2 regions of the Mesorhizobium sp. B2-3-11 genome follow, and region 2 is predicted to be linked to the other one. Evidence: predicted binding sites of a transcription regulator. Region 2 holds the regulator's gene; the other holds the start of a gene.
The links. The regulator LexA, encoded in region 2, represses DNA repair genes until DNA is damaged. The targets are predictions, from matches to a motif close to TGTTCNNNNTGTGTTCNG.

Region 1 (4,319 bases), on a different contig from region 2:
GTAAGTGGCGAGGTCGAGAATGCAGCGTTTCAGCCGCGAGATAATGGCGTCGCTGGCCAGTTTTGGCAGGATCAGCCGGCTGGTGAGGCCGGCGCAAACGATGCCGAGCACGATCTCGGCACAACGCGCGACCGCGAGGTCAACGATCACATGCGGCTGTCCGAAAGCGGGCAGGCCGATGATCATGGCGGTGTAGCCGGCAAGGGCGGCGCCATAGGCCTCGGGATTGCGCAGCAGCGACGAGACGAAGGTGCAAATGCCAATCCAGACGGCAAGCACCGTCACCAGAATCCAGGGGCCGGTGCCGAACGCCGTGGTGATGCCGATTGCCGCGATACCCCCGGCAAGTGTGCCGAGCAGCCGGTAAAAGCCTTTCGCCAGCACCATGCCGGCAACCGGCTGGGCGACGATGAACACCGTCATCATCGCCCATTGCGGATGGTCGAGCTTCAGCGCATAGGCGGCGAGAAGCGCGATCATGCCGGCTAGAACGGTGCGCAGGGCGAAAATCCAGTCGGAGCGCGTCGGTTGCGTCAGCCCGGCCAGGCTCGTCTCGAAATAGGTTTTCAGCCGCGCCCAGGTCACATGCTGGTCTCCATGTCAGGAACGCAAGCTAAATTCGCCAGCGGCTAGATATCCAGCACTTCCGTCTCGGCGAATTCGGCGCGTTCCTGGATGAAGCGGAAGCGAGCTTCGGGCTTGGTGCCCATCAGCTCATCGACCCTGTCCTTGGTGGCAGAATCGATTTCGTTCACATCGACCCTGAGCAACGTGCGCTTTCTCGGGTCCATAGTGGTTTCCTTGAGCTGTGCAGCCATCATCTCGCCCAGGCCCTTGAAGCGGCCGAGCTCGACCTTGCCGCGCCCGGTGAATTCGGTGCGCAGAAGCTCGTCCTTGTGCGCGTCGTCGCGGGCGTAGGCGACCTTGCCGCCTTGCCTGATCGAGTAAAGCGGCGGCACCGCCAAGTAGAGATGGCCGCCGCGTACCAGCGCCGGCATCTCCTGGTAGAAAAAGGTGATCAGCAGCGAAGCGATGTGGGCGCCGTCGACGTCGGCGTCGGTCATGATGATCACGCGGTCATAGCGCAAATCCTCGTCACGGTACTTTGACCGCGTGCCGCAGCCGAGCGCCTGGATCAGGTCCGATATCTGCTGGTTGGCGGCCAGCTTGTCATTGCCGGCGCTGGCGACGTTGAGGATTTTTCCGCGCAGCGGCAAGACGGCCTGGCTGGCGCGGTCGCGCGCCTGCTTTGCCGAGCCGCCCGCGGAATCGCCTTCGACGATGAAGAGTTCGGCACCTGCCGCCGCGTTCTGCGTGCAATCGGCGAGCTTCCCCGGCAAGCGCAGCTTGCGCACAGCGCTCTTGCGCGACACCTCTTTTTCCTGGCGGCGGCGCACCCGCTCATCGGCGCGCGCGATCACCCAGTCGAGCAGCTTCGAGGCTTCCTGCGGATTGTCGGCCAGCCAATGGTCGAACGGGTCACGGATCGCGGTCTCGACGATGCGTATCGCTTCGATCGTCGCCAGCCTGTCCTTGGTCTGGCCGACGAATTCCGGCTCGCGGATGAACACCGACAGCATGCCGGCGGCCGAGATCATGACGTCTTCCGAGGTGACGATCGAAGCGCGTTTGTTGCCGATGAGGTCGGCATAGGCGCGCAGGCCGCGCGTCAGCACGTTGCGGAAGCCGGCCTCGTGGGTGCCGCCTTCACCGGTCGGGATGGTGTTGCAGTAGGAATTGATGAAGCCGTCGCCGCCGAACCAGGTCACCGCCCATTCGAGCGAGCCATGGCCGCCTTGCTTGTCGCTCTTGCCGGCGAAGATTTCGCGCGTCACCTGGAATTCGTCGCCGAGCGACGCTTTCAGATAATCCTTGAGGCCGCCGGGGAAATGGAATTCCGCCTTGGCCGGTGTCTGATCCTTTTCCTTGATCAGGGAGGGATCGCAGGTCCAGCGGATTTCGACGCCGCCGAACAGATAGGCCTTCGAACGCGTCATGCGGTAGAGACGCGCCGGCTCGAATGCCGCGCCTTTGCCGAAAATCTGCTCGTCGGGGTGGAAACGCGTCCTGGTGCCGCGGCGGTTGTGCACCTCGCCCAGGTGCTCCAGACCGCTTATCGGAATGCCACGTGAAAAGCGTTGGCGATAAAGCTGGCGGCCGCGCGCGACTTCGACCTCGAGATGATCCGACAGGGCGTTGACTACGGAAACGCCGACGCCGTGCAGGCCACCTGATGTCTCATAGACCTTGGAATCGAACTTGCCGCCCGAATGCAGCGTCGTCATGATCACTTCGAGCGCGGGCTTCTTGAATTTCGGATGTGGATCAACCGGGATGCCGCGGCCATTGTCGGTGACAGTGAGATAACCATCGGCTGAAAGCTCGACATCGATGAAGGTGGCGTGGCCGGCAACCGCTTCGTCCATCGAATTGTCGATGACCTCGGCGAACAGATGGTGCATCGCCTTGTCGTCTGTGCCGCCAATGTACATGCCCGGCCGCCGGCGCACCGGCTCCAGGCCTTCGAGCACCTCGATGTCGGCGGCGCTGTACCCCTCGCTGCCATCCTTGGCAGCGGCCGGGCGCCTGGCGGCCGCTTGCACCAGCGGGTCGGCCGGGCGCGCCGGCGTGCGAACCGGTTGCTGCTGCTTGCCCACATTGCCGAAGAGATCGTTGTTGTCGTCCATGCCAACCATAGGGTCCGGTGCTGCGAATCACCCGTCGATATTGCCACGCTTTTCGGCGCCAGGCGACGGAGGTTCCTGTTACGTTCGGGGATTTAACCCCTCTTACCCTAAAACCATTCGATAACCAAGCAGGCGGAAATCGGTCGAATGCCACCGCACAAGATTCCCGATTCTTTACCAATGCGGACTAGCGTGAGCCCAACATAACAAGAAACGACGGGCATCAGGGGTTTCGGCGTGAGGGGCAAGGCCATAACGATGATCGGCATCGCCGCCGTTTTCGGCGCGATCTCGATCTTTGCCGCGGATTTCTGGGTCAAGAGCCAGGCCAAGGCCGATGCCCAGGAGAAAACGGCGTCGATCTCCGCTCCAGCACCCAAAATAGAGTTCAAGACCATCGTGGTGGCCAATGCGCCGTTGCGTTATGGCATGGAGCTCGACCGCGCCAAGCTCAGCGAAATTCCGTGGCCGCAGGAGTCCCTGCCGCAGGGGGCCTTTGCCACCATCGATGGATTGCTCGGCGAAGGGGGCCGGGTCGTGCTGTCGCCGATCGAGGTCAATGAGCCGTTGCTGCTCACCAAGCTGTCGGGACCGAACGGTCGCGCGACGCTGTCCAATATGCTGACGCCCGGAATGCGGGCGGTCACCATCCGCACCGACGAGATCGCTGGGGTCGGTGGCTTCGTCACGCCGGGCGACCGGGTCGATGTCGTGCTCACCCGCGATGCCGGCGAAATCCAGGAAGTCGCCAAGAACGCGCAAGGCGCGGCCGGCTCGACCATCACCTCGGAGATCGTCGTTGCCGACGCCAAGGTGCTGAGCGTCGGGCAGGGCGCCGACGAGCGCCAGACGACGCCGCAGGTGGCCAATTCCGTGACCCTCGAGGTGACGACCGAAGGCGCGCAGAAAGTGGCGCTTGCCCGCACGGTAGGCACGCTGTCGCTGTCGCTGCGCTCCGCCAGCGAAGGCGGCGACGGCAAGAACGGCGTCACCACCATCTCGTCCTTCGGCGGATCCGTGGCTTCCAATGCCCAGGCCGCCGCCGGCTCCTTATTCGATGCCATCGCCAAGGAGCCGGAGAAGCCGAAATTCAAGACGGTCATCGTGACGCGCGGCACGCAGGCCGAGGAATACCAAGTCCCTTCGCGGGACCAGAAGTAAAGACCGGTGGGGACCGGGCGGGACGGGATCATGGTGATGCACACCCTATATCGAATGACGAATCTGTTGCGTTTCGTGCGCGCCTTGGCCATGGCGGCTTCACTGGCCGCGAGCGGCATGCTCGCCTTCGTTGGCGCGGCCAGGGCGGACAACGACATCGTCTATGTCTCGTCGACCAGGAATGCCTCGATCAAGGTCGCGAAGGGCAAGCCCAAGACGATCATGACGAGCGCGGCCTTCTATCAGATCGTCATCGGCGATCCGGAGATCGCCAACGTCAACCCGCTGACCGACAAATCCTTCTATGTGCTGGGCAACAATCTCGGCACCACCGGCATTGCGCTGTTCGACGAGAAGAAGCAGCTCGTCGGCACCGTAGACATCGAAGTGACGCTCGACACCGACCAATTGGCGAGCACCATCCGTGCCAGCGTGCCGGACGCCAAGATCAAGGTCGGCTCGGCCAATGGC
Region 2 (4,319 bases):
GCCGGGCGTGACGGCGCGATCGTCTTGGGATCCTTGCCTTTGAGGACTTCGGCCGCGATGTTGCCGGCGTTGATCCCGACCTGCGTATAATTGACCGCGAAGCTCGCCGGCACGGTGCCGTTGCGGACCGCGCTGTCATCGGCGTTGACGACCGGGATACCGGCCTGGCGCGCGGCGGCCGAGACAGCTGCGATCGCCGGCTGGATCAGATTCGAGGTCGGTCCGTAGATCACATCGGCTTTCCCGGCGAGCGAGGCGATGCGTTGCTGAATGTCATTGACGTTGTCGATGCCGACTTCCACGACCTCGAAACCGGCGGCCGGTGCCGCCGCCTTGATCTTTTCGATCAGGGCAACGTCGTTGGCTTCACCGGGATTGTAAGGCACACCAAAACGCTTGGCGTTTGGTAACAGCTTCTTGGTGAAGGCCATCACCGCGGCAACATCCTGAAGATCGGTGGCGCCAGTCATGCCTTCATCACCCGAGTCCCACGACGGCACGAGCTTGGCCGCCACCGGATCGGTGACCGCGGCAAAGACGATCGGAATGCCGGAGCCCGCGAGCGCTTTCTTGGCGATTTGGGAGACCGGCGTGGTGATGGTGTAGATCAGCTTGGGCTGCTCGGCCTGCAGCTTTGCGATCATCTGCGGCACCAGCGATGCATCGAAATTGGTATGGCTCTCCGTATAGACGACGTCCTTGCCGTCGACGAAGCCGTTGTCTGTCAGCGCCTTCTTGAAGCCGGCTATGGCGGCGTTCAATTGCGGATGCTCGCCAAAATTGGCGATGCCGATGCGGATTTGATCGGCGGCGGCACTGCCGGCGCTCACCACCAATGCGCCGGCCAAGAACAAACCCGACAGCCAAGCGGATTTCGACTTCAACATCATTTCCTCCCAGATTTGATCGACGCCGCTTCCAGCGCGGCTACTGCGGCGATCATGGTCAGTCCGCCGGCCCGTGTCAAACATTATATATAATTCTTGCCATGCCCCAACATCATATATAATTTTCTTTGCCAGACCATGGGTGGACCGCGATGCAGGATCAAACGATCTCCACAAAGACGGAGGCAGCCTATCAGCTGTTGCGGCGCGATATCCTGACGACGCGCCTCATGCCCGGGGCCCCGCTCAAGCTGAGTGCGCTGCGCGGCACCTATGGTGTTGGCTGGACGCCGTTGCGCGAAGCCTTGTCGCGGCTAGAGGCCGAACGCCTTGTCACCGCCATCAGCAATCGTGGTTTTACCGTCGCTCCGGTATCGCGGGCCGAACTGGAGGACCTGGCACGCGCCAGGATGGTGGTCGAGATACCCCTGTTCCTCGAATCGATGGAAAAAGGCGGCAAGGAGTGGGAGGATGCCGTTGTCACCGCCCACTACCGGCTCTCCCGTTGCAAGACCGCGGTCGACGATCCTTCGGATGCGGCCGTCGATAAATGGGACGAGAACCACGAAGCTTTCCATGTGGCGCTGCTGAGCGCGGCGACTTCCAATTGGCTCATGCGATTCCGCTCGACCATCGCCGATCAGCTGCGACGGCATCATCGTTTTCTCGGCCTGGCGCCGACATTGCGGGCCGCGGCTGGCCTGAAGGACGGTTATGAAGAGGCAATGGAGGCATTGTGCGAAGCGATTGCGATCGAACACCATACAGCGATCATGGAAGCTGCACTCGATCGTGACGTCGAGCGGGCCAAGGCGCTGATGACGGCGCATATCGGCTATACCCTGCACGTCTATGTCCATAGCGAAGACAGCGGCGCGACCAAATACGCCGCCCGCGCCGGCAGCTTGCAAGCGGGTTCCGGGTGACTTCAATGCTTGCGCGACGCCTATTGGCATGCGCTGGCCGGAGTGGGCCAAACGCCTGGGTCCATCGCCGCCCCTAAGCTACCAATCGTTGGCGTTTTGATTTCGTTTCGTTCCGCGAATAATGGATCCATAAATTGTACAATCCACCCGCGAAGAGCCCCCCGAAAGACTGATGCCAAGGCCCATCAGTGGATAGGCCACAGGCCATTAACCAAAACGATTTCAATGCCTGCCGATCGTGGAAAGGATCGGCCTCAGTCCGCTGTCGCGGCAAAAAACTTCAGACGCGTTAACAAATTCATTAAACTTTAAACGGTTGCGGAACACAACTGGAACGGATAGTGTTTGTTCTGGGTTTGTTTTTTCGATTCTGGTCAGACCTTTCGTTCAATGCCTTGGGGGCCGCCATGCTGACACGCAAGCAACATGAACTGCTGATGTTCATCCACGAACGGCTCAAGGAAAGCGGGATACCGCCCTCCTTCGACGAAATGAAGGAAGCGCTCGATCTTGCCTCCAAATCGGGCATCCATCGCCTGATCACGGCGCTGGAGGAACGCGGCTTTATTCGCCGGCTACCCAATCGGGCGCGCGCGCTGGAAGTGCTGCGGCTGCCGGACTCGATCGCGCCGGGCCTCAATGCGGCAAAGAAGTTCTCGCCAAGCGTCATCCAGGGCAGCCTTGGCCAAGGCAGTCTCGGCCGCCAGATCAGGCCGGCGACGGCGCCTTCCCGCCTGGCCGCGGCCGGCAACGACGATGATGCGGTTTCAGCCGTGTCCATCCCGGTCATGGGTCGTATCGCCGCCGGTGTGCCGATCGATGCTATCCAGCATCAGACGCATTCGATTTCGGTGCCGCCGGACATGATCATGGGCGGCGAGCACTATGCGCTGGAAGTCAAGGGCGACTCGATGATCGAGGCCGGTATCTTCGACGGCGACACGGTCATCATCCGCAATGCCGATACAGCAAGTCCGGGCGAAATCATCGTGGCGCTGGTCGACGAGGAGGAAGCAACGCTGAAGCGGTTCCGTCGCAAGGGCGCCTCGATCGCGCTCGAAGCCGCCAATCCAGCCTACGAAACACGCATCTTCGGACCGGATCGGGTCAAGGTGCAGGGCAAGCTCGTCGGGCTGATCAGGCGCTACTGAACTGGCTTGCCATCGGGCTTGTCGGCCTTTTTATAGGGGGCCAGCCCCCTCGCCTCGCGTGAGAATTTTCGCTGCTCGTGCCAAGGCCGGTATGGTCCGTCGACGGCGAATTCGATCTCAGCCGGCGTCGTGGCCGATTGGGGATCGAAGAAAACGGCGGCACTCCCCTTGCGGGCGAGCTGGCGTTTGGTGACGACGAGAACCAGCGGATTATGACAGGTGTCATAGGCGGTCGCGTCATTGACGACGATCAGGTCGGCGAAGGCGCAGGCCTTCCAGGTGTTCTTGCGATCCTCGACATAGGCGATGATCGCGCCGGAAGGGTGCCTGGCAAGGCACAGGCCTTCGCGGCAATAGAACGGCGATCCCAGCGGCAGGTCGGTGGGAGTGGCAAGATCGAATTGCCCGTCCGTCTCCTCGAACATTTCCGGTAGGACGATTGTTTCGGAGATCAGAGCGCGTTTCCAATTGTCGGCTGCGAATTCGTTCGGACGTTCCCGGTTGACGGCCAGTTCGCCATTGCCGATCGACAGAGCCACCAGCCGCGCATCTTCCGAGATCAGCACATCGGGCGCGCGCGTGTGCGACACAGTCAACAGACCGGCAAGCGCGAATGGCACCGCCGTGAGCCGGAGCCACGTCGTCGCCATCGTCGCGATGACCAACGCGACGGTGACCAGCAGCACGGATTGCTGCGAAATCAGCCCGACTCCATCGACCGGAGAGCGCTCCGATATCCACGCCGATATGGCGATCATCGCTGTCAGGCCCTTGCCCATGAGGTAGAGAGCCGGCCAATCCAACCCGAACGGCATCAGCAACGCGCTAGCGACGGCCAGGAACATCACGATCGACACGATCGGCATGACGGCCAGATTGGCGAACAGGCTGAGCGGCGACACCCGCTGGAAATGCCAGATGGCAAACAGTGCCGTCGCGCTGCCGGCGATGATGGACGTCATGGCCAATCCACCTGTCGCCAAGAGGAATTTTCGCGTCAGAAACCCGGGTAGGGATCGCTTTGGCGGCGGAGGCCTCGTCTTTCCCGCATGGTGGTCGGCCCAGCCGGCATAGGCGCCAACCAAGGCTGCGGTTGCCGCGAACGACATCTGGAAACTCGGGCCGACGACCTCGTGCGGCGAAACCAGGATAACGGCGATCGCCGAGATCGCCAGATTGCGCATGGTCAGCGCCGCGCGATCGAACAAGACGGCGATCAGCATCACCGCCAGCATGATGAAGCTGCGTTCGGCCGCGACGACGACGCCCGAAATGACGAGATAGGCGGCGATCGAAAACAGTGCGGCGGCGGCGGCGTATTTCTTCACCGGCCGGCGCGCGGAAAACCCTGGAAA

Region 1: the regulator LexA is predicted to act here: its motif matches at 2,758-2,775, upstream of parE (DNA topoisomerase IV subunit B).

The regions. Positions count from the first base shown of each region.
Region 1 is NZ_VFVS01000028.1:33,470-37,788, forward strand. It holds gene FJ960_RS27425 (FUSC family protein) at 1-585, opposite strand, end outside; gene parE (DNA topoisomerase IV subunit B) at 630-2,687, opposite strand; gene cpaB (Flp pilus assembly protein CpaB) at 2,925-3,848, shown strand; gene FJ960_RS27440 (type II and III secretion system protein family protein) at 3,939-4,319, shown strand, end outside.
Region 2 is NZ_VFVS01000001.1:457,972-462,290, forward strand. It holds gene FJ960_RS02450 (ABC transporter substrate-binding protein) at 1-887, opposite strand, end outside; gene FJ960_RS02455 (GntR family transcriptional regulator) at 1,040-1,813, shown strand; gene lexA (transcriptional repressor LexA) at 2,221-2,964, shown strand; gene FJ960_RS02465 (ComEC/Rec2 family competence protein) at 2,958-4,319, opposite strand, start outside.